DNA from 3 places in the Bacillus spongicola genome. Region 3 is predicted to be linked to each of the others. Evidence: riboswitches for the same ligand, from Rfam matches in the RefSeq annotation. Region 3 holds a riboswitch; each other region holds the start of a gene.

Region 1 (10,916 bases), on a different contig from region 3:
AAAGTATTAGCTGGAAGAGCAGTGGGGGTCAAAACAATTGATCAGCTACTCGATGCCCCACTAGAATCGGTCACAATCGAAGCAGAATCATTGGGTATTGTCCAAGGAACCATAGGGAGAGAGGCTCTGCTAAAAATGATCTAAAACAGCCTAAAGAGGCTGTTTTTTTGACTGGAAAAGTCATACCAGGTTTCTTTCATGGAACTATTGCAATGAGGGTAGATTCCTTTATAATAGAAGATATTAGTAAAACTTGTCGAATAATGAAGGATATTCATAGGAGAATGCTATGAGGCTACTATCAACCAGAAATCTAAATAAAGGCATGGTACTTGCAACATCCGTCTACAGTCCTAAAGGGCAAGCACTTATTCGTGCAGGTGTTTCCGTAACAACCCGAATGATTCAACGCTTGGTTGATTTAAACATCCAGTATGTTTATATTGAAGATGTTCAATCAGCCGGAATTTATATTCAGGATCCGGTTTCAAGTGAGCTTAGGCAAGAAGCTATCTCAACGATTGAAGCGTCCTTTACAGGTCTTAATAAGTCATCTGCATCTGCAAATGCTTTAGTATTTGAAAAGAATTCAAAAGTTTTTAAAGGAATTATTCATACTGTCTTAAGAGGTATAAAGGATAACCCTGATCTTCAAATCGTCTTATCGGACGTGTTTACCTATGATTCTTATATTTTCCAACATTCTTTTAATGTGACGTTGTATTCGTTAGCGATTGGAATGGAGTTAAAGCTCTCTGATAAGCAATTAGAAGCGATTGGGATGGGTGCCATTCTTCATGACGTCGGGAAGATGTTAGTCCCTGAAGAGATTCTCTTAAAGCCAGGACGTTTAACAGAAGAGGAATTTATCGAAGTAAAGCGTCATTCAGAATATGGTTTTGAAATTCTACGAAAGCTTCATACCATATCCTTAACGATTGCTCATTGTGCGTTTCAACATCATGAACGGTTAGATGGATCAGGATATCCGCGTGGAATAAAAGAAGAAGACATTCATCCATTTGCCAAAATCATTGCTGTAGCTGATGTATTTGATGCCGTAACGTCAAATCGTGTTTACCGAAATGCGATGCTACCTCACCAAGGGTTGGAAATTCTTTATTCTGGCGCAGGTACCTTGTTTGACACAAGAGTGGTAGAGGCCTTCCGCAACTCGGTGTCGATCTATCCCAATGGATTAACGGTCGTTTTGAGTGACGGACGAAAAGGAATTATAGCAAAGCAAAATAAAGGTTTATCTGATCGTCCTGTCGTGAGAATTATCGAAGAAGAAGGTCAAACCATCAGCTCGACGTATGAAATAGATTTAAAAATAGAACTTCATTTGGTTATAACGGATTGTAATATCGCTATGCACTATGATAAGAATTAATGCCCACTTTTCGCAGATTTGAAGAGTGGGTGTTTTAATAGAGGCTCTTTTTTGTGAAGATAAATCTCTTTAAACCCCCGCTGTTGATTTCAGTTGGTGGTCTAGGTGCCTCCTTGTTTATCCTCAGGACATTGAAAGAACTCCTTAGAATAAACTGCTTAGGCATTTTCTAGGGTAATCCGCTCCAATCAACTCTCCGAAAAGTCAACCATACTTGTAATACAGTTAAAATAAGGCTCTTCGCTATTTAGTGTTGAAAAAACAAATTACGAGACTCCATACACGACCAAAATTTAATAGTATTGTGTCTTAGCTACCACCAAGGTCAAAATCAAAAAACGGACAAGGGAATGAGTTCAATTGCTCGCTCTGCATTCACCACCTGTTACATGAATATCGACTCCATTGAACGGACATACTTATTCATGGACAAGGGAATGGGTTCAGTTGTGAGCGATGTATGACTCCAAACTGTTACTCAATCTTTTTTGTTCGAGCAAAATAAAGGAATGACAATCATTTATTGTCTCATAATCAAGTCCATCTTGTTTACTGTGGCGTAAATCATCGCTATAAAGTTTTCAGGAGAACGATATCCGCGAGCTTTTCTTTTTGCAGCCTGTACTAAACTGTTTATTCCTTCAAGAAGTCCGTTGGTCATTCTTGTTTTAAACCATCTTAATATGCCGATTTTATGCCTCTTTAGAGATCGAGCCAACTTAATTATTGGTTCCAGTCGGGATCGAGTTGCCCAGCTATACCACTCATCAAAGTATAATTCTGAGATACCAGCTGATCTGGAAAACATTTTTTGTAGCCCTAATTTCATACGGTATGCACGACCTGTTGCTAAATCCATATCCTTCAATTTGACATATTTATTCTTTTGTTTTTCGGTAAGATTTTCTTGGTTTTTGAGCCATGTATATCGTGAATTCTTTAGTTCGGGTTGGGTGGCTTGTTCTTGTCTTCGGACGTTGTCTACTGCTTCGTTGATAAATTTCATCACATGAAATTTATCAAATGTAATCGATGCTTCAGGGAAATTCTCCTCTATACCTGAAATGAACTACGGAGACATATCACAACAGAAATCTTTGATTTGAGAACAAGGAACCCCTTTACTATCAAGGAACTGACAGAATTCCTGTAACACACCTGCTCCTTTTCCAGTCGTAACAAAAATGACTCGCTTCGTATCTGTGTCAACAAATAATGTCACGTATTTGTGCCCTCTTTTACGAGACGTTTCGTCCATGGCGACACTCTTTACATTTGATACATCAATATTTTCAACCGCTTTATCCACGTAGTGTTTAAAGACTCGCCAAAGGCGGGTATCGTGTTCACCAACTTTACGAGCAACTGCGGCAACAGGCATTTCAACCATCAATGACAGCACATGATAGTCAAATAACAAAGAAAATCCGGTACCTGGTCGTGCCCAATCAATTTTAACCGTACGAATTTTTCCGCATGATTCACACTTAACCCTAGGCATTCTTGCATGTAGAAATGTTTGGTACTGCCAAAAATCAAGGTGCCTCCATGTACGATCCTGATCTTGAATATCGTGAACCTTACATCTGGAAAATCCACAGTTAGGACATGTGAAATCTGCCCCTTTTCTGTATTCAAGATAAATGTGAAGTTCTTTATCTTCTTTTGCCAACTCATAATGAAAAACGTACCAAGGTTCAGGTATTTCTAAAGCAGCCTCGAATACATTAAAATCTTCTTGGAAATCTTCCATAACGCCATCAGCTCCTAGGTATTTTCATAGTTTCTACCCAGTATTGACAGTTATACAAGATTTTAGACTAAATACTAAATAGCGAAGAAGCAAAAATAAATAGGAACTATACTTGTGAAAAAGTAGAAACAATACTTTCTGATCGAGGTGTGAGTGCTAAATCATCTGGATTTCGGATACATTGTTGCTAGTTCGATTGAGTATCACTCAAACTTGGAATCGCCTTCTTGATAAAGAGTTCACTCAAAGATAGACGATCGAACCTTATTGAAAAATCTTTTCTTGCAAATAGAAACATTCTTGGTGAGAACAGCTTTATTAGGTAAGCTGTTTTCGAATAGGAATAAAACCTTTGACTTGTATGACTTCATCCCCATTTCCTAATGAAAAACTCTTCATTACTAGATAAATAGTAGGGACCAATCGAAAAAATTTACTTCCTGTTTTCTATGTGCCAAGTGCAACAAAGCATATGAAAAGAGCTATTAGACAAGAAAGCACTGGAAAATGGTTTGGTATCTAGTTTATGGCGTAATTGGCCTTTTCTTTGTCCTATTTCCGTGTGGAAGAGGCTCATCTATAAATATTTGAACAAATTGATTGCCAATACAATGATTTACTGCTATATTAATAGACATGTTAAAAAATTAAATAATATCCTAATCAAAATCCGATGGGGTAGAGGATGCAAGTGTTATGAGTAAACTGTGTGAGGATGACAACGTTGATCACAGTTGAAGGGAACGTTTGCCGAAGTAAAGTAGAAGGGTCAAATTCTTCTTTGCTGGGGTTATCTTGAAAAAGGGTAACACTGTCATTATAAAGGAATGTTTGATCTTTATAATGGGGAGCTACAGATCGTGATGGAGAAATGTCTATATTACTAAGGTAATGATAGCTTCTCTATCATTACCTTTTTTGTATTTCTTCACACATACAAAATGGTTCCCCTCCCTGTCTTACCAAATAGGAGGAGGAAAACAACATGGAAAACACAATTTACTCATTATTACCACCACTCATTGCCATTTTAATGGTCGTCTTAACGAAAAGGGTACTTCTTTCGTTGGGGACAGGAATTATTTCGGCAGCCCTCATTTTATCTCAATTCAATCTTTTAGAAACGTTGACGATTATTTGGAACTCTTTTAAAGCGATTTTCGTCAATGGTGGCGAACTGAATACTTGGTACGTCTATATTATTCTGTTTTTGCTTTTACTCGGAATGATTACTGCATTTATTAATCTTTCAGGTGGAACACGCGCGTTTGGAGAATGGGCGATGAAGCGTGTGAAAACACGAGTTGGCGCACAACTTGTTGCAGCAACCCTGGGAATTATTGTTTTCATCGATGATTATTTCAATGCACTTGCGGTTGGACAAGTGGCACGTCCATTAACCGACCGTCACAATGTCTCTCGTGCAAAACTGGCCTATATCATTGATTCAACGTCTGCACCGATATGTGTCGTATCTCCTATCTCAAGCTGGGGGGCCTATATTATTACTATCATTGCAGGGATTATTACGGAATATCAAATATCTGAGTACTCAGCTTTCTCGGCATTTGTTCAAATGATTCCAATGAATTTATATGTGTTCACGGCTATTGCGCTCGTGTTTATCACTACTGTTCGTGGCATTGATTTAGGGCAAATGAAAGTTCATGAAGATAGAGCTATGAAAACAGGCGAAGTGTATGATAATGAAAAAGAAATTCCTGGCGAATTAAAAAATGATCTTCCTGTTAGTAATAAAGGGAAAGTAATAGACTTAGTGTTACCAATCGTTGCCTTGGTTATAGGTACTATCGGATCTATGCTGTGGACAGGCTATGATGGAGATGCAAATATTTTTGTTATTTTAGAAAATACAGACGTGGCCGCATCGTTATTATATGGTGGATTAATCGGGCTAGCGGTGGCGCTTGTTTTACACCTTCTTAAAGGGACGGACCCTGCCACAGTTTCTCTTGGTATGTGGGAAGGGATTAAATCAATGCTTCCTGCCATCTACATTTTGATCTTTGCTTGGATGATTGTCGGATTAATTGATTCATTAGGAACGGGCATATATCTATCGGATCTTGTTAAAGAAGCTAATCTTCCACTAGGATATTTACCTGTTTTACTCTTTATCGTTGCTGGTATCATAGCCTTTTCAACGGGAACGTCATGGGGCTCTTTTGGGATTTTACTTCCGATTGCTGGACAAATTGTTGCAGCGACTGACATTGAGATGCTATTACCATCCCTTGCGGCCGTTCTAGCTGGAGCTGTTTTTGGAGATCATTGTTCTCCTATTTCAGATACAACGATTTTGTCATCAACAGGTGCGGGTAGTAATCATATTGACCATGTGATCACTCAGCTACCATATGCATTAACGGGTGCAGTCATATCGGCGCTAGGCTTTTTGGTATTAGGTTTCTCGGGCAGTACATTACTAGCCCTTATCACCATAGCTACCTTATTAGTGGCCTATACGCTCGTTATGGGCAGAAGAGTAGAAAAGCACGGTTAAGTAAAACATCTCAGCCATTGTTGGCTGAGGTGTTTTTTGTTTAGAGGAGATCTAAAATTGAAAAAATATTGATCTTCATCAGCGAAGCTTGGCAATTATTTTCAAGCAATAATAAATGTTCTGTATTAATCGGTAAAAACATAGGAAATTCAGTGGGTTTCGACAAAATAATACTTTGACTTTTTACCGATTCGTGATTATACTTGTTGATAGATTATACTAAATAATCAGAAAAATAGTAATATTCTAGTATTTATAGGTGCTAGGATATACATGGGGGGAATTGTCAATGGAAAATCGCCCACAGTGGGGAACAAGAGCTGGTTTTATTCTAGCGGCTGTTGGTTCAGCAGTTGGTTTAGGGAATATTTGGAGGTTCCCAGGGGTCGCGTATGAAAATGGAGGAGGAGCATTCTTTTTACCGTACTTATTTGCATTATTAACTGCCGGAATTCCGCTACTCATTCTCGAGTTTACGATCGGTCATAAGCACCGTGGTTCCGCTCCATTATCGTATGCTAGAGCTAGTAAAGGTAGTGAGTGGATGGGATGGTGGCAAGTGATGATCTCATTTGTCATATCGACATATTATGCTGTCATTATTGCTTGGGCTATGGCCTTTGCCTATTTTTCTATTAATTTACAGTGGCAAAATAGTGAAAACCCAGTTAGCTTCCTAGTTGGAGACTACTTAAAGTTATCCGATCCAGGTGTTATGGGAGATTTAGTGCCAGGTGTTTTGATTCCCTTAATTCTTGTTTGGGCGATTACGCTAGGGGTATTGTTTGCTGGAGTTAAAAAAGGAATTGAACTTGCTAATAAAATCATGATTCCTGCTCTAGTAGTCTTGTTCTTAGTTGTCGTAATTCGTGCACTTACTCTTGATGGTGCTGCAGAGGGATTAAATGCTTTCTTTAAACCAGATTGGGAACGAATTATGGAGCCTTCAGTTTGGGTAGCCGCTTATGGCCAAATCTTCTTTAGCCTATCTATTGCCTTTGCGATTATGATTACCTATTCTAGTTACTTGCCAAAAAAATCGGATTTAACGAATAATGCCTTTATTACAGGATTTGCTAACTCAAGTGTTGAGTTACTTGCTGGTTTTGGTATCTTTGCTGCTTTAGGTTTTATGGCGCAATCTCAAGGGGTAGCCTTTGCAGATTTAGATGCTAGAATGACTGGAGTATTATTAGCTTTTGCTGTATTCCCAGAGATTATCAATCAGTTCCCTGCATTTAATGGATTGTTTGGATTCCTTTTCTTCACGTGCTTAGTACTTGCGGGTCTTTCCTCATTAATCTCGATTGTAGAGACTTTCGTTGCAGCTGTATCGGAGAAATTTAATGTTTCTCGTTCAACAGCAGTTGCAGTGGGTGGTGGTTTGTCTGCTGTTCTCTCTTTATTGTTCGCGACTCAAGGAGGATTGAATTTCCTCGATGTAACGGATGAATTTATTAACCAATTTGGTGTTGCACTTGCTGGATTATTTGAAGTTGTCTTTATCGCTTGGATTGCGAAGCAGCTAACACCACTTCAACAGCATGCGAACTCTGTGTCTGATATTAGACTAGGTCTATGGTGGAAAATTTGTTTAGGCTTAATCACACCACTTGTATTAGGTTATATGATGTACGGGAAAATTAAAGAACGTATCATTAACAGCTATGGTGGAGGCGATTATCCATTAGAATTTGTCTTCAATTTTGGATGGGCTGTTGCAATTGGTGCAATGCTCGCAGCGGTTTTATTAACAGCTAAACCATGGAGTCGTAATACAGTTGAACTTCCGGTTTCTAAGAAGGAGGTATCTTAAATGGATACGAGTGCAATTGTAATGATGTTAGTGGGTATTATCGTTATTTGGGGCGGTTTAGCCGCAAGCATTGCTAACGCAGTCAGAAAATCAAAAGCAAAATAATGATGGAAGAGAGCATCGATTTAATCGAAGCTCTCTTTTTTTTGAAGCACCTAATCGGATAGGAATAAAATCCTTGATTTATTTGACTTAGTGCTAGGAGCAACAATGTATACGAAAAAAGCCATCTTAAATCAATGGTAAAGTTTAAGGCGTCTTGTACCTAGTTCCAAGCGCCTTTTATCTTTTTTGACGGTCATGACGCTCCCATAATCGTAAGTGAGGGTAGGAATCAAATGACCACTCCGTATGGCCGTTGTCTTTATACATTCCGTAGTGTAAATGGGGCGGGAACTTTCCGGATGTACCAGGTGGACCGTAGCCAGTGCTTCCGACACCTCCTATTAGTTGACCAGGCTTAACGGCTTGACCAACCGATAAATCCTTCGCAAATCCATTCAAATGAGCAAAATAATGATAGGTGTTATTGATATCCCGTATACCTAGACGCCATCCCCCGTATTGGTTCCATCCTTTCATTTCAATGATTCCGTAACAGGTCGATCGGACCGGAACACCGTAGTCAGCAAAAATATCGGTTCCTTCATGGATTCTTCTTCCACCCCAACCACGTGCGTCTCCCCATGTGTTTCGGTAGCTATAATTAAAATTTTGGGGCAGGGGAAAGGCTTTATCCTCAAGCTTAATGGTTCCATAGGTTTGATATATTTTGGCCTTGCCCATGATTATTCCGACGGTTTTATCTCGTTTATAGTAATTCCATAAGCCGATTTTAAAATTGTCTTCGTCAACACCAAAGGCAAGAATGTGCTGACTTATTGTCATTAGAATATCTTCATTATTGAAAGAATCTGCTTTTCCATCTAAATCACCATCGAGCCCAATGCCGTTAAAAAAGGAGATGGATGCTGGGTTTTGGTCATCCAGATTAGGATTTAATTCACCTGCCCATTTCTCTTTAGGGATATAAATTGAAATGATTCCCTCAGGATTAGGAATATCACGCCTTGAAAATCGCCAACTTCGCTCATACTGATCAATCGCCGCAAGGTAATACCATGGAATTTGTGTAGTAGTTTCGAATTTTGAATAGAGTTCCATCCGTAAACGGTAATGATCAGCCGCACTTAATTCTTCTCCATTAACAGAATAGGGTTGCAAGGATGAAAGTAAAAAGAGCAGAACGATAAGATATAGAGCTTTTTTCAAAATTTACCTCCTCCTTCGTCTAGCTTCTTATCTCCTTCCCTTATTGTGTGACGAGAAAGGAAATTCATTTATATCAATAAATGGAAGCCAACCCACTTCACTTGTTTTCATCTTTTCTGTATGATAAAGTGTCACAAGAAGACTTTTGTCATTTTTAAAGACTCTTTTCTATACATAGTTGCTATTTAGTCTAACTTTAGGGTTGTTTCTTCATTTTACTGGTGATTCACTTCAAAGATAAACAAAAAGATGCCCTGAAACAAAACTAAATCATCGTTTATAGACTGGTTGGAAAAGCAAAAATTTTGCAAAAATGCCTTTATAAATGATTTTGATGTCTAGCTTCAGGCGCATTGCGTATTTCTTAAAAATATAGATGTTTTGTTGTAAACGTACCAATGAAAATCTAGATTGGGGATGAGATTGATGAGCAAGAAGGATGAATACATACGTAAACCGGATTGGTTGAAAATAAAGTTAAATACGAACGAGAATTATACAGGTTTAAAGAAAATGATGCGTGAGAAGAACCTTAACACGGTATGCGAAGAAGCGAAGTGTCCGAATATCCACGAATGTTGGGGGACTCGCCGTACGGCAACTTTTATGATTCTTGGAGCAATTTGTACTCGTGCTTGCCGTTTTTGTGCCGTGAAAACGGGACTTCCTACTGAGTTGGATTTGCAAGAGCCAGAAAGAGTAGCAGAATCAGTTGAATTGATGAATTTAAAGCATGTAGTCGTTACCGCTGTAGCTCGAGATGATTTAAAAGACGGAGGATCTGGAGTATTTGCTGAAACGGTACGTGCCATTCGTAGGAAAAATCCCTTTACGACAATTGAAGTTTTGCCATCTGATATGGGTGGACATTATGAAAATGTAAAAACGCTAATGGATGCTAAACCAGATATTTTTAACCACAATATTGAAACGGTTGAACGCTTGACGCCAAGAGTACGTGCTCGTGCAAAGTACCATCGCTCGCTTGAAGTATTGCGAATGGCGAAGGAGCTACAACCAGAAGTTCCAACGAAATCCAGCATAATGATTGGACTTGGTGAGACAAAGGAAGAAATTATCCAGACGATGGAAGACTTACGTGCTCATAATGTTGATATTATGGCCATCGGTCAATATTTACAGCCATCAAAAAAACACTTAAAGGTTCAGAAATACTACTCACCAGATGAATTCGGTGAATTACGTGAAATCGCCATGAAAAAAGGCTTCAGTCATTGTGAAGCAGGCCCATTAGTCCGTTCTTCTTATCATGCAGATGAGCAAGTAAACGCAGCTGCAAAAGCGAAGCAAGAACAAGGGGATACAAAAATAGAAGCATAGCTTGGGAAATGAGGTCAGTGGAAATCCACTGATCTCTTTTTTTAAGGCGGTTATTGCGATGATCTTTGCTTTGCGCATTTAGTAAATATATAGTGGAATATTTTTTCGTCTATTTTTGATGAACTTCAACAGTGAGATGGAGGATTTAATCAAAAATTAGATGATATAACTACAATGTATGTGATAATAGCTGTTAGAAATATCTTCATGAGTAAGGAAAAGCAAAGGAAATTATTGAAGATGTAAGAAGACCTTTAAATCGAGATGAACTGAATTTAGAACCATATAAATACATGAATGAAGAAGAAATTCAAGAATTTAACAACGTTATTAAAATTTATGTATTGTCAGATGAAAAGCTCTCTAACGAAAATGAAAATATTTTTAGAGAATTTGCAATGGATTTAGTTGATAGTAAAGATTTTTGTACACTAATATTAGATTTTCGTGTAAATGGAGGACTATTTGAAAATCTGCCATTAGACCTAGAACCAAAAGATTATCAAATGATTCTGAACGAAGTGAATTCTACATATGATATTTCTAATTTAAACTTAGCTAACCTATTATATTTATCTCAAGATGAATCAAAAGCACCTTTTAGAATAGACAGTAGGAAAAGGTCTAGTCTAAAAGGCGCTTTTGATTGTTCTGATAAACGGGTACCCAACGTCTTTTTTAATCTTTAGTTCATTGCATCAGGGGTGGTAAAGTTGTACCGTTTAGCACCATTGTATTTTGTTAGGTTCAAGCTGTGTACATCATCATCTTTCTTTTCTGTGTTCATTTCTCCATTCGGGTTTTCTGATGTTTCAAC
Region 2 (10,916 bases), on a different contig from region 3:
GTATTGCCCATCTAGTCGATAGTATGGGAACGGATGTGGAAACAGTAACAGCGGTTATGAAAAATGATGTGGCGGATAAAAATATTATGGAAAAAGCTAAATTCATTATGAAAGAGCAGGATCCCGATTTATTTATTGTTCAACTTATTGGAACCGATCAAACAGGCCATAGTCGAGGCGTTTTATATGATGAATATTTGGAGAAAATTGCTGAAGCTGATGATCTCGTAGAAGATTTTGTGTCTTGGTTGAAGAAAGAAAAGAAAATGGACAATACAACCCTTATTGTTTGTGCAGATCACGGTCAAGCTGATGGAATTGGCGGACACGGTCATTTAGATGAAGGAGAACGCTTTGTGCCATTCTTTATGAACGGTCCAACGATTCGTCCCAACCTAAAAATAGAAGAGAAACACAGCTTGGTGTCTCTCGCTTCCACAATCGCTGTAATGCTGGGAACCCCGCTTCCAAGTCATGCAAGAGGTCCAGTATTAAAAGAGGCCTTTAAACGAAAGGAATCAACATCATGAGAAAACAAACAGTGATTGTATTTATGCCAGCTTACAATGAAGAAGAATCGATTGGTGACGTGATTCGAAACGTCCCAAGAGGTATTTCGGCTAATATTGAGGTGAAAGTCTTAGTAATCAATGATGGATCTACTGATGGTACAGTGAAGGTGGCGAACGAAGCAGGAGCCGATTATATCGTTGAGATGGATAGAAATAGTGGACTTGGAGCAGCAGTGAGAAAGGGTCTTTCACACTGTATAGAGTTAGGGGCAGATATTGCGGTAATGATAGACGCGGATGGTGAATACCCAGCGACACAAATCCCTGAATTGATTCAGCCAATTGTAATAGGTGAAGCGGATTATGTCATGGGCTCTCGATTTTTAGGAACGATTACGGGTATGAAAATTCATCGTCGACTCGGAAATTACTGTTTCACCTTGTTACAGTCTGTTCTTTTACAAAGGCGAATCCACGACGGTCAGTCCGGTATGCGTGCTTTTTCGAAAGAGGTTACCGAAGAAGCCGAAATCATACATGATTATAATTATGCTCAAGTTCTTACCTTAAACATTGTTCGTAAAGGATTCAGAATGAAGGAGATTCCTATTCGCTATTCAGTGAGAACGACTGGAAAATCATTTATTAAATTTAAAGCGTATATGACTAATGTCCTACCAGCTATATTCAAAGAAATGAGAAAACCTGTACAGAGAGTATCTTCGTCAAAAAAAACACAAAATGAAGCTCATATTTCACAAATGGAGCATTGACATTATGAATGATAATCATTATCATTGAATGTGTGGGAGGAAAGCAGATGAAAAAGCTACTTTTTTTTAGTTTATCAGTGATATTAATTCTCAATTACATAGGTATGTCTACTCGAGCCTTCGCTTATTCTTACGGAGATCCTGGAGAAGAGCAAATGGCAGAAGCATACAAGGAGCTAGAAGCTCATTTAAATCAAGGGGATTGGCAAAGTGCGAAAGAAGTGTATTCCTCCTATCAAAAAGAATTTGAACTGTACTTTACGAAAACACAGCCAGATATTGAAATAGCATTTGAAACACAAAATGAAGAACTCTTATTGAGAAGCTGGCAAGCTGCTCTTCGCTTAAATATTGAAAGACGCTTACATTTTGCAGATGATCAGTTCCAAGATTACGGGCAAGCGAAACTGTTGCTGGCCAAAGCAAGAGGAACGTTCAATGTGTTAGAGCCGTTGGCACTGGAAAAAGTAAGCCAACAAAAAGTCAATGATATATATGCAGCTTTTGATGAAGCTTTGACATCATTAGGTAATCCTGGACTGTTCGGCATTGGAAGTAAAGAAAATGACCAAGAAACATTTGTCAATAAAATAGAATTTATAGAAACGGAATTGCGACCGTTGTTTCCGATTGTGGCAGAGTTGAATGAAGATGAAAGCCATTTAACGGAAGAAAACCTGGAATTAGGATTTGCCAATGACGAAATCGGAACTTCAGCCTTTTGGCTCTGGTTGTCACTCGGTCTTGTCTTGCTATTAGTCATTTTGATTCTGTTGAATAAAAGAAAAAGGAAGGAATAGCTTCTTTTCGAACAAAGGGGGATGTCATCATGGATTTTCAGGCTTTTTTAATTACACTACGTGAAGCTTTAGAAGCCATTTTAATTGTAGGACTGATTTTATCTTATTTAACCCGTTTGAATGCTGAAAAGTATAAAAAATGGGTGTATGTTGGAGTTGGGTTAGCACTTGTCACCTCATTTTTAGTTGCGCTTATGTTCCAAGTAGTCTTCACCGGCTTTGCAAGCTTTGGGTCAGAAGTCTACTTGAAAATTTCCATAATGTTTGCTTCCGTGATTTTATTAAGTCACATGGTGCTTTGGATGAAGAAGCAATCTAAAGGAATTAATACGGAAATGCAAAAAAAAATTAATGCAGCTTTAACAGCAGGTAGTGTGTCTGCAATGATCGTTCATTCGTATTTGATTGTCGTACGTGAAGGTGTCGAAACTGTCTTTTTCTTTGCTGCAATTAGTAACGGTGATGTAACCAAAGTATTCACAAGCTACGGAGCGTTGAGTGGGTTATTAATGGCTTTAGTCATCGGTTATCTCTTTTTCTCTGGTACGATGAAAATTTCCCTAAAAGCCTTTTTCAATGTAACAGGGATACTAATTCTCTTTATCGCAGCCGGGCTATTAGTTCAAGGTATCGGTGTGATGCAAGATATCGGGAAATTAGGCTCATTATACACAACTGCTGAAGGTAAACCTGCTGATGTGTATAATATCGTTCACATTATGCCTGAGCATTATCAAGATGAATTTCACTACCAAAGAGATACAGGAAACGATGTATTAATCAATGGTCAAGTAGGGTTATTCTTTGCCGCCATGTTTGGATATAGTCATAATCCGTCACTTGAACAAATAATGGCATACACTTTATACTTTACATTTGCATTCTTATGGTCGTATTTAATCAATTCAGGTAGGATACGTTTCCCTTTTAAAAAAGCTGTTCCTGTTTCCGCAAAGCAACAAAGAAATGCAATAAAAGAAGGTAATCCGGAAGAATTGGGATCAATTAAAGCGTAGTTCACTACTTATCGAAGAAGGCCCCTCTAATAGAAACATTGACAGACTCGTTAAAAACGGGTCTTTTCTTATATAAAGACTTTTTTCGCAAAGTTTGTGGCTTTTCGTATCAGTTTATCACCAATGATTTAGCTATGTTTTAGGACATCATTTCATCTATTTTTGCTGGAAATCTACAGGGTATTGGAGGATATAATCAAAAATCTGACGAAATTGCCACATCTATACGTAAACTTCCTATTGAAGAGGGGAGATTTCCGGTTGTTAGATACGTGTCTAGCTTCAGACCCAATGAGCACGTAGTCATAAGCCAAGCCCGGTTTTGAGGAAAAAAGTGCCTCGGACCAGTTCAATCTTGTCTTATGTAAGTCTCTGATAATCGAACGCATTGCGCATTTCTAATATACTTATGAAAAGGAAGACTCTTATGAAAGTGAAATCTATTATCGCACTTATTATCTTGTACTGGGTAATCCGACTGGGATTGCTATCGCCTCTCCCTCAAACATGGGACGAAGTTGATTTTATCCTTGGAGTTAAAGAGTTTGATTTAATCAATATGCAGCCTCATTTCCCGGGATATCCTTTCTTTATGTTAGGGGGAATGGTGTTTAATCATTTTATATCTTCCCCTGAATGGGCATTGCTTCTCTTTATTCAGGTTGTTTGTATAAGTACGATTTATCCCCAATATAAACTTTCGCGTACATATTTTTCAAATGAAAAAAGTTGGTTGCTAACGTTAGCACTCCAAACATTAGCCTACCCAACTTTTATGTCTAGTTTGCCTATGAGTGAAGGAGCCGCTCTGAGTGTCTTATGGTGGTATTTATGGTCTTTGCATCAAGCTTGGCAACAAAATAAACGTGAAGCCGTTTTGTGGCCAATCTTATTCTTTAGCGTTTTGCTCGGCATTCGATTATCTTATCTTCCATTTGGGGTGGGACTCCTACTTCTAATGGTTAAACGTTTTCAGTACGATAGGTCTATTCAAGAATTATTGTCCCATGTAGCTCTAATTCTAGTTTCACAACTTATCTGGGTTACCGCATTGATTGCAAATGTAGGTTCACTGAAAACATTTGTCGATGTCGCAACCGGATTTACCGGTGGGCACTTTAATGAGTGGGGAGGAGGCGTTAGTGAAAAAACGGATATTCTTCCCCGCTTTGCAATCTATGTATTTCAAAATATTGTTTGGAATGGCTATGTAGCTACATCAGTCATTTTACTTATAAGTACGATTATACTGGTTCCAATTCTACTAAGGACATCACTGTTTCCGAAAACATTTCCGATTTTGCTATTTAGTAGTGTATGGGGTAGTTATTTCATCTGGGGATTTTTTGCTCAAAACATTGATAAACCGCGGCATATTCTTCCGCTAATTGTTTTAGGTTCTTTTGTGGGTTATGTCGTAATTGTAAAACAACAGAGTAAATGGGCAACGTACCTTTTAATTTTACACATACTAATACAGGGTGTTGTCGGATTAAATTTACTTTTCGAACATAAGTATTCAACTCCAGCAGTATACCAACTTGTGGAGAAGTTGAAGAAGGAAGAACAGCCCATTCTCGTGTATACTTGGGAAGAAACGAGGGTAATGGACTACTTAAACGTGCCTTTTTCCCATAAACGGGTTTTTACCTATCAAGAATTTTTACGAGATATTTCGATGCATCCAACGGAAACAATCTACGTAACGGGAGCAGTAATAGAAGGATTTAAGCAACAAGGAACAACAAATCTCGAAGGTCAGTTTAAAGAAGTCCAACGATTTTCATCCCTTTCTCTAAGAGATCCCGTCTATTCTGCTATTACTCTTTATCAATGGAAGTCTGAATGAGGTGACAAGAACTAATGAATGACTTAATACAACAGAAGCTTGCTGTTCTACCTGATCAGCCAGGCTGCTACTTAATGAAAGACAGGCAAGGCACCATCATTTATGTTGGGAAGGCTAAGGTTCTGAAAAATCGAGTTCGCTCGTACTTTACCGGGTCACATGATGGGAAAACACAACGGCTTGTTTCCGAAATCATCGATTTTGAATACATCGTCACCTCTACCAACTTAGAGGCACTCGTGCTGGAGTTAAACCTGATAAAAAAACACGATCCAAAATATAATGTGATGCTAAAGGATGATAAAAGTTACCCATTCATAAAAATAACAGCCGATCGTCACCCACGATTAGTGATTACAAGAAAAGTAAGTCGGGATAAAGGAAAATACTTCGGTCCGTACCCGAATGCACAAGCTGCCAATGAAACAAAAAAGCTATTAGACCGCATCTATCCTTTACGAAAATGTTCTACACTTCCTGATCGAGTATGTTTGTATTATCACATGGGTCAATGCCTCGCTCCTTGTATTAAAGAAGTAGAGGAAGAAACTTATCGTAAAATGAAAGAAGATATTACAAAATTTTTAAATGGAGGGTATCAAGACATTAAGCGGGAATTAACAGAAAAAATGTCAGCTGCGGCAGAGGAATTGGAATTTGAGCGAGCAAAGGAATATCGTGATCAGATTACCCATATCGAAGTGACAATGGAAAAACAAAAAATGACCATGAAAGACTTCACGGATCGAGATATCTTTGGATATTCTGTAGATAAAGGCTGGATGTGTGTACAGGTATTTTTCGTCCGACAAGGCAAAATGATCGAGCGAGATGTCTCATTGTTTCCGATTTATGATGAACCTGAAGAAGAATTTTTAACGTTTCTAGGTCAGTTTTATGAAAAAACCAATCATTTTAAACCAAAAGAAATTTGTTTGCCTGAACGGATTGATATCGTCTTAGTTCAGGAGCTTTTAGGGGTGAAAACCTTTCAACCTCAGAAAGGGCAAAAGAAAGAACTTGTGAAATTAGCTCAAAAGAATGCCAAGATTGCACTAATTGAAAAATTTGCTCTAGTCGAACGAAATGAGGAACGGACGATAAAAGCGGTTGAAAACTTAGGGAAAGCTATGAATATCTATCCTCCTCTTCGAATCGAAGCGTTTGATAATTCGAATATTCAAGGAACTAATGCGGTTTCGGCATTGGTTGTTTTTCTAGATGGTAAACCGGCTAAAAAAGAATACAGAAAATATAAATTAAAAACGGTCAAAGGTCCAGATGATTATGAATCGATGAGAGAAGTAGTGCGAAGACGCTATACGAGAGTACTTCGTGAAAACCTTCCTCTCCCTGACTTGATTCTTATTGATGGAGGTAAAGGACAAATTGAAGCGGCACGTGGAATCCTAGAAGATGAACTTAATCTGGATATTCCTCTTGCGGGGTTAGCGAAAGATGAAAAGCACAATACATCCCAACTTCTTTACGGAAATCCTTTAGAAGAAATTCCACTAGGAAGAACGTCACAAGAGTTTTATTTGCTTCAACGAATACAAGATGAAGTGCATCGATTTGCGATCACCTTTCATCGTGAACAACGAGGAAAATCTTTATTTCAATCTGTTCTTGATGATATTCCAGGAGTTGGACCAAAACGAAAAAAACAACTTCTTCGTCATTTTGGTTCCATGAAAAAAATGAAGGAAGCTACGGTGGAAGAGTTTATAGAGATGGGCATGCCCCAAGGGGTCGCCGCAGAAATAGTGCAAAAATTAAAAACTTAACATTGTTGCTCTTATGGATGTATGCTATAATGAATCAAAATTTCATATTATTATCACTTTAATAAGTGGTGGTAGAGGTGCGAACTTCATAAGTAAAAGTCTAGAAGAGGTAGGGCTCTAGTGACGGACTTTAAAAGGGAAGGATCGCCGAAGTGGTATATGTCTCTTCGCATATTAAGCTGGTTCTGTATTGAATAAATTCAGAATTGTCAAGATGTACTCATCTTGGAGAGCTATCTCACAGTGTATACACGGTAATTTCTGTTCGTCTATACAAGCAATGAGATCTCTATTCTCGTTGCTTTTTTTTGTGGGTGTGCTCTACTAGGTGCTTATTCATGGTCGAGAATAGAAAAGGATGGCGATAATATGGGGATTATAGTGCAGAAATTTGGCGGGACATCCGTAGGAACCGTTGAACGAATACAATCAGTGGCAGAGCGAGTGATTGAAGAGTACGATAGAGGCAATGAAGTGGTTGTAGTTGTATCTGCTATGGGAAAAACAACGGATAGCCTTGTTTCTCTTTGTAATGGTGTGAGTGGAAATCCTCCAAAGAGGGAACTCGATATGCTTCTTTCAACAGGTGAACAGGTGACGATTGCCTTGTTATCAATGGCCATTCACCAAAAAGGATACGAAGCACACTCATTTACTGGTTGGCAAGCTGGAATTGGAACAGAAAAAGTTTTCGGAAATTCTCGAATTACTTCTATTGATACAAAGAAGATTCACGCAGTACTTGGGGCAAAAAAAATTGCTGTAGTAGCAGGATTTCAAGGAATAACAGAAGATGGGGAGATTACAACCTTGGGAAGAGGGGGATCTGATACAACGGCTGTCGCCTTAGCTTCCGCTTTGAATGCTGATCGATGTGATATTTATACTGATGTAGACGGAGTGTATACTTGTGATCCACGCTTTATTGATAGAGCTAGAAAACTTGATAGTATCTCCTATGATGAAATGTTAGAACTCGCCAACTTAGGGGCCGGAGTACTTCACCCAAGAGCGGTTGAGTTCGCTAAAAATTATTGTTTGCCACTAGAAGTTCGATCAAGTATGGAGCAGAGAAAAGGAACTCGTATAGAGGAGGAAGTATCAATGGAAAAAAGCTTAGCAGTACGAGGAGTTGCCTTTGAAGAAGATATTATACGATTGACGATTTTTGGGTTATCGAATGCAGTAACAGGGTTGTCAGACATCTTCTCTACGTTAGCTCACCATCATATTGACGTAGACATTATCATTCAAAGTCAACTTGGAGATGGAACAATGAACCTTTCTTTTTCCATTAAAGAAAAAGACCTTTCCCGAACATTATTGGTATTAGAAACAGAAAAATCTCGTCTTGCTTTTGAGCGGGTAGAGTTCGAAAAAGCATTGGCAAAAGTTTCAATCGTTGGGTCTGGAATGGTATCAAATCCTGGGGTTGCCGCAAAAATGTTTGATGTTCTCACAAACGAGGGCATTGGCATAAAAATGGTCAGTACGTCAGAAATCAAAGTATCAGTAGTGGTCGCTAGGAACCAAATACAGGCCGCAGCAAGTGCGCTACACACAGCTTTCCAATTGGATAAAAGCAATATTCCTATTTAAGTGCCCAAACAATCATGCATGTAAAAAGCTGAGGTGTATTCAAAGCTTTTTCTATAGTGAATTTGTCAGATCTCCTCAGTCTTTTCGTGCATTATTTAATATGCCTGTGTTCGCAAAGTTTGTTGCTTTTCGAACCAGTCTATAAAATAGTAGATAGCTTTACTCCTGGCATTTATTCGTCTATTTTTGAGGGTTATTAGCCCCAAAAGGGAGGATTCATTTAAAATTAGATGAAATAGAAACAATGTATAGGTAAAGAGCCTATTACAATATTGTTGTTTTGAAAGGATGAATCTAATTTGAAAAAACAAGCATTCCTAAAGTAGCCAACCAATTAGACTGATTGAATGAAAAATGAAATATTTAAGGATCGCTAAATTATTGGCATACCCTGAAGAAATCAATCTTGATCATTTTTGAGATTGAAATGGCTTTTTTTTTAGGGTTGTCATCATGAAGTATTTATTCCTATCCGAAAAGAAACTTCCATTGAGAAAACATCCTTTCAATGAAAATGACCTACTCTATTTGTCACTCTTTACAAAATCAGTATCATCCCATTGGACAGTTAGCTCAACAGAAGAAGACCGTTTTTGAACGCTTTCAATCGCTTCTGTTAAAACGTGGTGTTGCTGCTCGTATTGTTGAGCAAGAAAACCTGCCTCTAGTTTAAAACACGCGTCGTTATTCATCTCTAGTCGTTTTTTTACGACCTGTCCAGATAGAGTGAAAGTCTTTCGGTGCTTCTTTTCTTTCATTAATGTTAAAATTCCCCAATTCGCTTCTTGGAAAAAATTAACTGTCTCTTCGTTGGTGGCAAGCGGGAATTTTCTAGCTAAATGTTTCCCTGCCCAGTAGGACAAATCTGCTGTATGTTTTCCTAACAGGTCTGGTATTAATGTATCTCGCAACAGTTCATAGCTAAACGCTGATACGAGTGTGCTTTGGAAATCTTCCTCTTCAGTTTTCTTCAACGTAAATCCCCACTTTCTATACTTCTATTATATACCGGTTGATGCGAAATTTCACACCTTGAATTACATCCTAACCATTTTAGTAATATAGTAATAAATCGGTTTATTTATCTGAAAATTCAATCATAATATTACAGGACGGTTGTTGTTTTCAATAGGAAACTGGTCAAAATATTTTTGCAATATTGTTCAATTTAATGTATCCGTTTTCTTGACGCGTTTACTTCATGAGAGTAAAATGAACATGTCACATAATTGTTAAAATATGAATTTTTGCAGGACTCTATTAAACTTAGTTTAAGCAGGGATAGTGCTGCAGAGTTTCATAATTAAGGGGGGTATATCATGGCTGGAAATCGCGAGTTTTATTTACGCAGGCTACATTCTTTACTAGGTGTGATCCCAGTTGGATTATTTTTAGTACAACATTTAGTAGTGAACCATTTTGCTGTGTATGGGGAAGATTCATTTGAAAAAGCGGCTCATTTTATGGAAAGTTTACCGTTTCGTTATGCATTAGAAATCTTTGTTATCTTTCTTCCATTACTATTTCATGCAATTTATGGCTTATATATTGCATTTACTGCGAAGAACAATGCAACTAAATACGGTTATTTCCGTAACTGGATGTTCGTTCTACAACGGTTCACAGGAGTTTTCACACTAATATTTATCTCATGGCATGTATGGGAAACAAGAGTACAGGTTGCACTGGGAGATGAAGTTAGCTTTCAGATGATGGAGTCGATATTATCAAATCCATTTATGTTTGCGTTTTACGTGGCGGGGATTCTTTCGACTGTTTTCCACTTTGCAAATGGTCTTTGGTCCTTCTTTGTTAGTTGGGGAATTGTTGTTTCACCAAGATCTCAAGTGATAGCTACATATGTTACACTAGCTCTGTTTGTAGCGATTTCGTATGTAGGTATCTCTGCATTATTTGCATTCATCGTTTAGTAAAATAGGGTATTTGATTGGAACGGGAATAAGGGAAAAAGGAGTGAGTCACGATGAGTAAAGGAAAAGTCATCGTAGTTGGCGGAGGTTTAGCAGGCTTAATGGCAACCATTAAGGCAGCTGAAGCAGGCACGCCAGTAGAATTATTTTCACTAGTACCAGTAAAGCGTTCTCACTCGGTGTGTGCTCAAGGCGGTATTAATGGAGCAGTAAACACAAAGGGAGAAGGAGATTCTCCTTGGGAACATTTTGATGATACAGTTTATGGCGGCGATTTTTTAGCCAATCAACCACCAGTGAAAGCCATGACAGAAGCTGCACCTGGAATTATTCATTTATTAGATCGTATGGGCGTTATGTTCAACCGGACACCGGAAGGATTATTAGACTTTCGACGCTTTGGGGGGACTCAACATCACCGTACAGCCTTTGCGGGGGCAACAACAGGACAACAATTGCTATACGCACTGGATGAGCAAGTTCGTCGTCATGAAGTTGCCGGTCTAGTAACGAAATATGAAGGATGGGAGTTTTTAGGTGCTGTAATCGATGATGAAGGAGTGTCGCGAGGAATTGTCGCACAAAACCTTCAATCGATGGAGATTAAATCTTTTGCTGCAGATGCTGTGATCATGGCAACTGGTGGACC
Region 3 (10,916 bases):
GTGATATCACGAGAAATAGATGATCCATCTTCCTCAAGGTGTTTTAAAGCATGAGGCCTAAAAATTTCTACGTTTTCTTTCATTCGGATCACAAACATTTGTTTATCTTCTTTAAACTGGTCGATTCGTTTGATTTTAAAATAAGCCCGATCTTCTACTAGAATAAACCGAGAATCCGCCAACTGTTAGCCAATCGGCCCATCATGTACAAGTCCAGTCGTTTCAACGACATGAAGGGGCATTTCTGTAAGTGGAGTATAACTGACATGTAATTTGATTCCTGCACGCTCTCCATGATAAAGGGCCCAAGGAAGGCGCGACTTTCCCACTGTCATCGTGGTGGAGTCTATTAAAAGAAGATCCTTTGGTATCTTTAACGCTCAACGTGTCATTCGATTACATTTAGACACGATTAATTGGAATAACTTCTTCATAATCTTGTAGTCCATAGGTTCAGCCTTTTTAGAAAGCGTAGAGTGGTTAATTTTAGGCAGCCCATATTGATCACCTACATCCGCACAGTCTCGATAACTTTTAAGCTCATTCATGGAAGCACAAAGAAAATAAGGAATAAGCATTAATACATCAAGCTTACGAGCGGTATCCTTATAGCCAACGATATCCTGGATGATGGCTACTTCTTTATGTGAAACAATTTTTTGAAACAAATTGTGAAATGTGGTATTCTTCTTCATGAGGGCACCTCTTCTGTAGTTTGTTTGTCGGCAAACATCATTCTACTAGAAAGGTGTCCTTTTTGGTATTTTTTTTGGATTTTATTGGTTAATCAACACGCATGTTACTTGACATTAATAATTATTCAGCTAAGATATAGCACCGATTTCTTTGGCGATTTGCTCAAAAGGAAGGGGGGACGAGAGGATATGAACTTTTGTACCTAAGGGGGTTTTTTCATAGAGTTGTTCAATCATAGTATTACTTAACCGAATACACCCATTCGAGAGATACTGACCAATACTATTAGGAGCATTCGTTCCATGCAAACCATAGATTCTTCCATCTGTACCCTCTGCGTCAAATCCAATCCAGCGTGTCCCAAGTGGGTTATCAGGAGATCCTCCTTCAATGTTTTTTTTACGGTAAAAAGGATTTTCAGCTTTTACAGTGACGGTAAACGTACCTTCAGGTGTTAAGTTCTCCGTTTTTCCTGTCGCTACTGAATAAATATGAACCACTTCTTCATCGACAATAAAAGCCAGTTCATTCGTCTGTTTATTGACGATGACTATTGGGTCGCCTGGTAATGGATTTTCTCCGAGTGGCCAAATGGGTGAGAACACTAAACAGATAGCGAATAGCAAATTCATCTGATTCATCCTTTCAATGAAGGTTAAGAATAGTTTGCTTCACTAAGAGGTTTACCATTCTTTTTTTTCTTTTGTAAGCCTGTAAACGAGCTTTTGAGTAATAAATACTGTTCCATTTCTTTCATAAATTGAAACAATGCCGCTCGTGCTTCGAACTCTTCTCGTGTTTGTGGAAGAGCCATCCCTTCGAATTCAATTTTTATATCATATAATTCTTTTAGATAGAGGAAGGCAGTATTTCCTGGATGGATTTGTTCGCTTAATTTGTCCATGAAATCACCTAAGATTTTACCTTGTTCGACAGTTAAGGAGATGGAAGTAGCAATCGGTAAAATTCGTTCCAAAATGTCAAATTGTTTTTCTCTCATTTTGAAATACAAATAGTAGACATCTTCATGTCGCAAAAAGTGGTTTTCAACATCACGAAAAGCAATGGACTTAGCATCATGAAGAAGTTTAGCTGTTTCTGTAATCTCCATTCCTTTCCAGTCACTTTGTTGGCAGCGTAAATAATGAGCTATTTCTTTAAAGATGAGTTGGAAATTTCGTTCAATTCGTTTTTGGTAGTGAATCAGCTTTCGATCTAAACTAGGCATATACAAATTCATGATTAAGGCGACACCAATTCCAATAATGATAATTCCAAGTTCATTAAAAATGATGTTCATGGTAATTTGTTTTGCCGAATAAAGATGAAGGATGATGACTGAACTCGTCACAATTCCTTCTTTTGCCTTTAAGGCAACGGTCGTTGGAATAAAAAATAAGAGCATACTCCCAATAATTATGGGTGAATAGGCAATCCCTTCGAAGAAGGCGAAGGAAAAACCCATTGCGACGATACACGCTAAAAAGCGACTCCAGGACGCAGATAATGATTTTTTTCTTGTGTTTTGTACACAAAGAATGGTAATAATGCCAGCGGAGGCAAAATTGTCTAGTTGAAACCACTGAGCAATCATAATGGCGATTGCGGTTCCAATCGCTGTCTTAATAGTACGATATCCGATTTTAAACATGCTTTTTCTCCATTCGTTCACGTATCTCTTCAGTGTAGCCATAGAAAAAACCTGACATTCAAAAATGTCAGGTTTGTAAGCGCTATACTTCTTCGCAATATTGTTCAAATGATTCTTGTAGCTGGTTCACAACCGACATGGGATGGTGACCTTCAATTTCGTGTCTTTCAACCATTGTACATAGTTTTCCGTCCTTTAAAAGTGCGAAAGATGGAGAAGAAGGCGGGTAACCAGTAAAATAGCTACGAGCTTTGGCGGTTGCCTCTTTATCTTGACCTGCAAAAACAGTCACTAAATGATCAGGGCGTTTGTCAAAATGAACACTATGAGCTGCTGCTGGACGAGCAATCCCACCTGCACACCCACAAACAGAATTGACCATAACGAGGGTAGTGCCCTTTTTGGCAAACATTTCTTCTACTTCTTCTGCTGTTGTTAGTTGGGTATATCCAGCCCCTTCGATTTCCTCGCGAGCTTGACGAACAACATCATTCATAAATAAATTAAAATCCATACTCAAGATTATTCTCTCCTTTAAACATGCTCAGATGTACTTTAATCATAGTCGATTTAGCAGGTTATTTCAATTATTGTTCCTTATGTTCGTAAAAACTTCATAAATGAGGTTAAGATTAATGCTGCTTGGGTAATATACTACTACATCTAGATCCATACCCCTAAACTCCCTAGATGTTGGATAGCTCTAAATAGAGCTGTCCCTTTTTTAATTTTCGGAGGTTTTATCCATCTATCATGAGTTTAAGTATAGGTGAGGTATCCCCCCTCTATTCTGACACCCATAGCTTGACAATGATAGTGTTTTTTGGTAAAAATAGAAACAATTATTAAATAAAGATTGTCCTTTCTAAGATAGAGGTACATGATTGATAAGTACCTTATGGGAGATGTGTGTCACCGACCACCATAGGGAAAAGGTGTTGCTGCAGAAGTGGAAAAATTCCTAGGGTTTTTTAAATAGTTTTATCTTGAACAAATGTGATATTGTCACAAGAAATGTTTTGCGGAGAACTATTTAAGAGGTGTTGAAGACTAAGGGTTTTTTGTGAGGGCATCTTGGTTGGGCGTTTTGTTTCTCCCTTTGACAGAAAAGATGGAGAAAAGGGGAAGGAAATTGACATTAGAGATTGGGATTCTAGCAAAAGAAAAATTAATAGAGCTGGTTATTCAAGAAGGCGTTTTGAAAGCGGAAGATGGTCGACATTTATTTCAACTATCTTATCAGGAGTTGGATCTTATATACAAAGGGATGAAAAATATCACCGCCTAGGGCAATAAAGAAAAGTAGTTTGGATGAATTTTTTATCCATTGTTTTCGGGAGGTTACTTCTTCTAATAGATATGTGCCTACAAAAAGAGAGAATCGCTCATTAGTGATCCTCTCTTTTTTGTATCAAGGTAAAAAGTCTAAACTCTAAACTCTGAACTCTACTAACAGTAACCTCTGCGAAAACTACCTTTATAATAGCACAGCCAAGCCAGCGAATAGAGTTGACGCAATCATGGCGAATAACATTAAATAGATAACAATTTTTTGTACTTTCGTCTTTCTCATTGAGTACACTCTCCTTGTTTTATTGCATTTTCAATCCTATTGTACTCTTCCATTATCAAAATAACAAGATGCTTCATTCTGAAAACGTTTACAAAAATTTAGATCGTAGCAGGAAATTCGACAAGTTCATCGAATACGATAGTGAAAGCGATATTCGTAATATCTATCCCGGTGGATATTCGATCTTCACCCTCACAGTTTTGTATTTTCTTAGAGTATCTATACGAGAAACACAGGGGGAGAATTAGTTGGGGTGAGAAAAGGGAAGAGGGGATGTTTAAAATGAAAAGAGTCGACCATCTAGGAATAGCTGTTCCTTCGATAGATGAGGCATTGCCATTATATACGGAAGTATTCGGGTTACCTTTATTGAAAATAGAAGAAGTTCCTTCAGAGAATGTCAGAGTGGCGTTTATCGACGGGGGAACTATTAAACTAGAACTATTAGAACCACTTTCACCGGATAGTGCTATCGCCGGTTTTTTAGAGAAAAAAGGCCAAGGGATTCACCATATTGCCTTTGAGGTTGAGAATATTGAGCAAAGAATTTTTGAGATGAAAGAAAAAGGCATCGAGATGATCCATCATGATCCAAAATTAGGGGCAGGTGGTGCACAGGTAGCATTTATGCATCCGAAATCTACCCAGAAAGTACTAACGGAGCTTTGTGAAAAGCCAGCTGTCAAGGGGGAGTAGTTCATGGATATTTATGAAAAAATCAATGATTTATATGACCGGAAAAGGAAAGTTGAGCTAGGTGGAGGAGACGAGAGAATTGATAAACAACATGAGAAGGGAAAACTAACAGCGAGAGAGAGGATTGAGTTGCTCGTTGATAAAGGTACATTTGTGGAACTAAATCCGTTTATTGAACACCGCTGCAATGATTTTGGTTTAGATGGAGTCGATGCGCCAGGGGAGGGGGTTGTCACTGGTTATGGAAAAGTCAATGGTCGACCAATTTATTTGTTCTCACAAGATTTTACCGTATTTGGTGGGGCTCTCGGTGAAATGCATGCGCAAAAAATTGCCAATGTGATGGATCTAGCGGTGAAAAATGGTGCACCATTTATTGGGTTAAATGATTCAGGTGGGGCACGTATTCAAGAAGGAGTTGTCTCGCTAGATGGATACGGTCATATCTTTTATCGTAACGCGATTTATTCAGGGGTGATTCCGCAAATCTCAGTTATTATGGGGCCTTGTGCTGGTGGAGCTGTATACTCCCCAGCGATTACAGATTTTGTTTTTATGGTCGATAAATCCAGTCAAATGTTTATTACCGGACCCAAGGTGATTGAAACAGTTACAGGAGAGAAAATCAGTGCAGAAGATTTGGGTGGGTCTGAGGTACATAATTCGATTAGTGGCAATGCTCATTTTCGTGGTTCATCTGAAGAGGAAGTGTTAGAACAAGTTCGATTATTGATTTCATACCTTCCGCAAAATAATGTAGAGAAGCCACCTATGAAAGAAACAGAAGAAGAAAATGACTATCGTGAGAATCTAACAGACTTGATTCCATTCGATGCCGTACGACCTTATGATGTGCGTAAAGTAATTCAGGAGATTGTCGATGAAGGCTCATTTTTAGAAATTCAGAGGGAGTTTGCCAAAAACATTGTGATTGGCCTTGCTCGGATCAAGGGAGAAGTAGTCGGGCTTGTTTGTAATCAGCCGAAATTTATGGCAGGTGGTCTCGATATCGATTCATCCGATAAAGCTAGCCGATTTATTCGTTTTTGTGATTCATTTCAAATACCGATTATTACGTTTGAAGATGTCACAGGATTTTTTCCAGGTATTAAGCAAGAACATGGTGGGATTATTCGTCATGGTGCTAAAATTTTGTATGCTTATTCAGAAGCAACTGTTCCAAAAATCACTGTTATTCTCCGAAAAGCTTATGGGGGGGCGTATGTCGCTTTGAATTCAAAAGCCATCGGGGCAGATTTAGTGTTTGCTTGGCCAAATGCCGAAATTGCGGTGATGGGTCCACAAGGTGCAGCCAATATTATTTTTGCAAGAGAAATCAATAAAAGTGACAATCCGGAGCAATTGAGAGCGGAAAAAATAGAAGAGTACCGAGAGAAATTTGCCAATCCTTATGTTGCAGCAAGTCGTGGAATGGTCGATGATGTCATAGATCCCAGGGAAACACGAATAAAATTGATTCAAAGTCTTGAGATGATGAGAAATAAGAAAGAAACTCGTCCGTATAAAAAACATGGAAATATCCCTTTGTAAGTGTATTCATTGTTCCAAAATGTATTTCGAGTTATACTGTACTAGTTGAATACATAGTAGGAGGAGTTAATATGGTCAATCAAGAACGTTTAGTGAATGAATTTTTAGAACTCGTACAAATCGATTCAGAAACAGGTCAGGAAGCCGAAATCGCAAAGGTACTAACTAAAAAATTTGCCGATCTTGGCGTCGAAGTGGTTGAAGATGACACGACGGGTATTACGGGACACGGGGCAGGCAACTTAATTTGCACATTACCTGCGACAAAGGAAAATGTTGATACGATTTACTTTACTTCCCATATGGATACCGTTGTTCCAGCTCAATCTGTGAAACCGACATTGAAAGAAGACGGATTTATCTACTCGGATGGTACGACGATTTTAGGTGCGGATGATAAAGCAGGATTAGCGGTTATGTTTGAAGCGGTACGAGTACTGAAGGAACAAAATATTGCCCACGGAAAAATCGAATTCATTATTACAGTTGGCGAGGAGTCTGGTTTAGTTGGTGCAAAAGAACTGGATCCCACCTTTGTAACAGCGAAATATGGTTTTGCGCTTGATAGTGACGGTAAGGTTGGGAATATTATTGTTGCTGCGCCAACACAAGCGAAAGTAAAAGCGGTTATTCACGGAAAAACAGCACACGCTGGAGTGGCACCTGAAAAGGGGAAATCGGCCATCACGATGGCAGCAAAAGCGATCAGTCGTATGCCACTTGGTCGCATTGACGACGAAACAACTGCTAATATTGGTCGCTTCGAAGGTGGAAAAGCAACGAATATCGTTTGTGATCGTGTGGATATTTTAGCTGAAGCACGTTCCCTCGTGCCTGAAAAAATGGAAGCGCAAGTGCAGAAAATGAAAGATGCGTTTGAATCAGCTGCTACTGAAATGGGTGGAAGTGCGACGATCGAAGTGGATATTATGTACCCAGGCTTTAAATTTGCTGATGGTGATGAAGTAGTAGAGGTAGCGAAACGAGCAGCAGTAAAAATTGGTCGTGATAGTCAACTCCAAACAAGCGGTGGCGGTAGTGATGCGAACGTGATTGCTGGGTTTGGAATTCCAACGGTTAACCTGGCTGTTGGTTATGAAGAAATTCACACTACAAGTGAGAGAATGCCTGTTGAAGAATTAGTGAAACTAGCAGAAATGGTAGTAGCAATCACAGAAGATGTCGCTGGAGAGTAAGTTAAAAACTGTGTAAAACTTTAATATTAATTTTTATTTTTGGCTCTTTTCGTATCCATTGTGGCTATTTCAACTACTTTTTGTTTGAATTCTTCATTTCTTTGTTGATTTCCATCAAAAATAGACGAAATGATGCCCTGAAACAAAGCTATATCATCGGTTATAGACGGGTGCGAAATGCAACAAGCATTACGAAAACAGCCTTATTATTTGAAGGGAACCCTTTAGTATAGAGGGTTCCCTTTTGAAATCATCTAACTGAACAACGCTAACCTCCAAGGGGAACCGAATTGACCTTTTAAAATGCGAACAAAGTTAGTAAATGCACCGATTTTTGTCATTCCATGTACGTGAGCTACTTAAAGCTCTAGGCGGGTTTGGGCGTTCTTATTAGAGCGATCGAACGTGCTCAAATGGAGAAATACATGCGCTAGTTGCACTCGTAGAGTGTTTAGTTAGTAAAGAGGAATTCAATAGTCAATAGGATGGAAAAGTGGTACTCTAAAAGAAGAAATTGTTTTAGGGAATAATGCACCTATTTACAGAGGAGGATTTTCATGAGCGATACTCAAAAGGTCGTTGTTTTTCAATCAGGAACGGAAGAATATGCGCTTCCTATTGAAAATGTTATATCCATTGAAAAACTAGCAAAGATTAATCCCATCCCACACTTACCCAATTATGTGAGCGGCATTGTCGATATAAGGAATGAATTGGTTCCCGTTTTGGATTTTGAGCAAATTTTATATGGAGCTGCTTCTGACTTAACGGACGCACGCATGATTGTCATTCAATCGGAGCTTCTCTCTTTTGCTGTCATCGTAAAGGAAGCGAAAGAAATTCTAGATGTCCCAAATGAAGCGATCAAGCAAGTGGGTCTTTTAGCATACTCAAAAACGAAGTATTTTACAGGTGTTGTGCACTGGGAACAAAGACTTATTACATACGTTAGCCCAGGGATACTAGTGAAGAGCCTAGATGGAATCAAAGAAATTGAAGCGTATCTGATTGAATCAGTTGAGGGATAAAGGCATGCTCTAAGGAGTCATGCTTTTTCTTTTCAAAGGGCTCTTTGTATAAGGCTCTTTTCGTATCCATTGTGGCTAATTCATCTCAATTTTTATTAAATCTTCCATTTCATCGTTGGTTTCCAGCAAAAATAGACGGATCTAGCTGCAGTGGCTATGGACTCGGGCATTTGTCAGCCCACTACGTGAAGCAGGCTTCACTGCGTGTTCTGCCAGATGCCTGCCGTCCCTGGGCAGCCACTTCCGCTTTTCGTGATCCAGCTGCAGTGGCAGGGGCTCGGGTTAAATGATAAACTGATACGAAAAGCAACAAACTTTGCGAAAACAGCCATAAAAAAAGAAAGATGTAGGCGAAGCTAAATCATGTAGCCTATCCCAAATAATTCAATTAGAAATCGTTATTGGGGTTTAGATGGATTTTTTGTAAAATTTGTTGCTCCTCACACAAAGAGATAAATAGGCAATATGGTTTTTGAGTTATTTCTTACTTTGTATTTAGAAATCCAAATTTTATCGTTAGGAAAAGAGTACAAAGTCATTCAGGTCGAGGGTTTTATTCCTATTCGAAAAGCCGCAATCTTTGCGAAAATAATCCATCAAATTAATGCTCCAGTTGAATAAGGTGTGATCATTATGAAGCAGTATTATCCTAAAAAAGGAAGAGTAATTCTTCACGTAGATATGAATAGTTTTTATGCATCTGTTGAAATGACATTCGATCCTACGTTAAAAGGCAAACCGCTGGCGATTGCTGGTAATCCTGAGGAAAGGAAAGGGATTATTGTCACCTGTAGCTATGAGGCAAGAAAGTTTGGCGTGAAAACGACTATGCCTTTATGGGAGGCCAAAAAAAAATGCCCACAACTGATAATAATGAGGCCTAATTTCGATCGTTATCGTCAAGCTTCAACGGGGATGTTTGATTTACTGCGACAATACACAGAGCTGGTTGAACCGGTTTCAATCGATGAAGGTTATATGGACATATCAGATTGTTATGAACTAGGGAATCCGCTTCAAATCGCGCAGTCTATTCAATCGAGAATTTTAGAACAGTTAGACTTACCTTGTAGTATTGGCCTTGCACCAAATAAATTTTTAGCGAAAATGGCCTCTGATATGAAAAAGCCAATGGGAATCACGATTTTAAGAAAGCGGGACATCCCTCAGATTCTTTGGCCACTTCCAGTTAGGGAGATGCATGGGGTCGGTGAAAAAACAGCTGAAAAGTTAAAAACCATCAGCGTAGGAACAATTGATGATTTGGCCCATGCAGAAGAGTTAAAGCTAAGAGCATTATTAGGAATTAACGGTACTCGCTTGAAAAAACGAGCAAACGGAGAAGATGAGAGGCGTGTGGATCCAGATTCCATCTATGATTTTAAAAGCATAGGAAATTCCATGACCTTGCCTAAAGATATTGCCAATCAACAGGAATTACTACGTCATCTTCATCTATTAGCTGGAAAAGTAGCTCTCCGCCTTCAGAATAAAGAATTGGTAGCTAAATCACTTTCCATTTCAATTCGGTTTAAAAATCGAAATACTATTACTCGAAGCAAAAAACTAGCACAGTATATCTTTAAAAAAGAAGACATTTTTACTAGTGCTAAAGACCTTTTTCTCCAAAATTGGAATGGGGATTCGATTCGCTTGCTCGGTATTACGACAAATGACCTTATTGAAAAACAAGCAGCCTTTCGCCAACTCGATTTATTTTCCTACGAAGAGGAAGCAAAAGATGAGCCGCTATACAAAACCATTGAGGACCTACAAGCGAAGTTCGGAAAAGGTATTGTGCAAAAGGGAATGAAGCTTCCGCAGAAAAAAGCAGTTTCTGTAGAAGACGGAACAAGTTTTAACAAAGATTTTCTGAGAGAGAATGAGAAGAAAAGGCCATAATAAAGAGGAAATGTTAGATGACCCATTAATTTGCAACGGAAAATAAGGACTGTTACATTTAGGGAAAGACTATAAGAATATAAATAGAATGTCTTTAGAAGGGATTGTTATTATATGACTACACAACAAATTGGTGTGATTGGATTAGCGGTAATGGGGAAAAACCTTGCATGGAATATTGAGAGCAGAGGCTATACCGTTTCTGTCTATAATCGTTCAAGTGAAAAAACAGAGCAAATGATGGCGGAATCTCAAGGGAAAAATATTTTCGCAGCTCCAACCATTAAAGAATTTGTTGCTTCACTTGAAAAGCCTCGTAAAATCCTTTTAATGGTTAAAGCTGGAGCAGCAACGGATGCGACCATTGACCAGCTAACACCTTTTTTAGATCAAGGAGATATTATTATCGATGGAGGAAACACCTTTTTTGAAGATACCATTCGTCGGAATAAAAAATTAAGCAATCAAGGTTTCCACTTTATTGGAACAGGTGTGTCAGGTGGAGAAGAAGGCGCATTAACCGGTCCCTCAATTATGCCAGGTGGACAAAAAGAAGCGTATGATCTTGTCGCACCGATTTTGAAAGATATTGCTGCAAAAGTGGACGGTCAACCTTGTACAAC

What was found. Region 3 has a riboswitch for lysine ahead of U8D43_RS18630 (Fur-regulated basic protein FbpA). Riboswitches for the same ligand answer to the same signal wherever they lie in the genome.
Region 1: another riboswitch for lysine. It lies ahead of U8D43_RS06215 (Na+/H+ antiporter NhaC family protein); the one in region 3 lies ahead of U8D43_RS18630 (Fur-regulated basic protein FbpA).
Region 2: another riboswitch for lysine. It lies ahead of U8D43_RS20225 (aspartate kinase); the one in region 3 lies ahead of U8D43_RS18630 (Fur-regulated basic protein FbpA).

Annotation. Positions count from the first base shown of each region.
Region 1 is NZ_JAYKTS010000006.1:80,070-90,985, forward strand. It holds gene U8D43_RS06200 (YunC family protein) at 1-144, shown strand, start outside; gene U8D43_RS06205 (HD-GYP domain-containing protein) at 290-1,393, shown strand; partial or broken gene U8D43_RS06210 (ISL3 family transposase) at 1,914-3,146, opposite strand; lysine riboswitch at 3,818-4,008, shown strand; gene U8D43_RS06215 (Na+/H+ antiporter NhaC family protein) at 4,132-5,670, shown strand; gene U8D43_RS06220 (sodium-dependent transporter) at 5,960-7,486, shown strand; gene U8D43_RS06225 (methionine/alanine import family NSS transporter small subunit) at 7,487-7,591, shown strand; gene U8D43_RS06230 (M23 family metallopeptidase) at 7,769-8,758, opposite strand; gene lipA (lipoyl synthase) at 9,185-10,099, shown strand; gene U8D43_RS06240 (hypothetical protein) at 10,393-10,788, shown strand; gene U8D43_RS06245 (YhcN/YlaJ family sporulation lipoprotein) at 10,785-10,916, opposite strand, start outside.
Region 2 is NZ_JAYKTS010000052.1:3,744-14,659, forward strand. It holds gene U8D43_RS20195 (alkaline phosphatase family protein) at 1-530, shown strand, start outside; gene U8D43_RS20200 (glycosyltransferase family 2 protein) at 527-1,285, shown strand; gene U8D43_RS20205 (hypothetical protein) at 1,333-2,085, shown strand; gene U8D43_RS20210 (FTR1 family iron permease) at 2,115-3,101, shown strand; gene U8D43_RS20215 (hypothetical protein) at 3,529-4,950, shown strand; gene uvrC (excinuclease ABC subunit UvrC) at 4,965-6,737, shown strand; lysine riboswitch at 6,802-6,981, shown strand; gene U8D43_RS20225 (aspartate kinase) at 7,107-8,336, shown strand; gene U8D43_RS20230 (YslB family protein) at 8,861-9,310, opposite strand; gene U8D43_RS20235 (succinate dehydrogenase cytochrome b558 subunit) at 9,656-10,267, shown strand; gene sdhA (succinate dehydrogenase flavoprotein subunit) at 10,321-10,916, shown strand, end outside.
Region 3 is NZ_JAYKTS010000039.1:7,096-18,011, forward strand. It holds partial or broken gene U8D43_RS18610 (IS4 family transposase) at 1-695, opposite strand, end outside; gene U8D43_RS18615 (L,D-transpeptidase) at 825-1,322, opposite strand; gene U8D43_RS18620 (aromatic acid exporter family protein) at 1,352-2,347, opposite strand; gene U8D43_RS18625 (BrxA/BrxB family bacilliredoxin) at 2,430-2,867, opposite strand; lysine riboswitch at 3,211-3,387, shown strand; gene U8D43_RS18630 (Fur-regulated basic protein FbpA) at 3,480-3,635, shown strand; gene prli42 (stressosome-associated protein Prli42) at 3,825-3,920, opposite strand; gene mce (methylmalonyl-CoA epimerase) at 4,203-4,616, shown strand; gene U8D43_RS18645 (acyl-CoA carboxylase subunit beta) at 4,620-6,167, shown strand; gene U8D43_RS18650 (tripeptidase T) at 6,239-7,363, shown strand; gene U8D43_RS18655 (chemotaxis protein CheW) at 7,921-8,391, shown strand; gene U8D43_RS18660 (hypothetical protein) at 8,573-8,704, opposite strand; gene U8D43_RS18665 (DNA polymerase IV) at 9,025-10,293, shown strand; gene gnd (NADP-dependent phosphogluconate dehydrogenase) at 10,408-10,916, shown strand, end outside.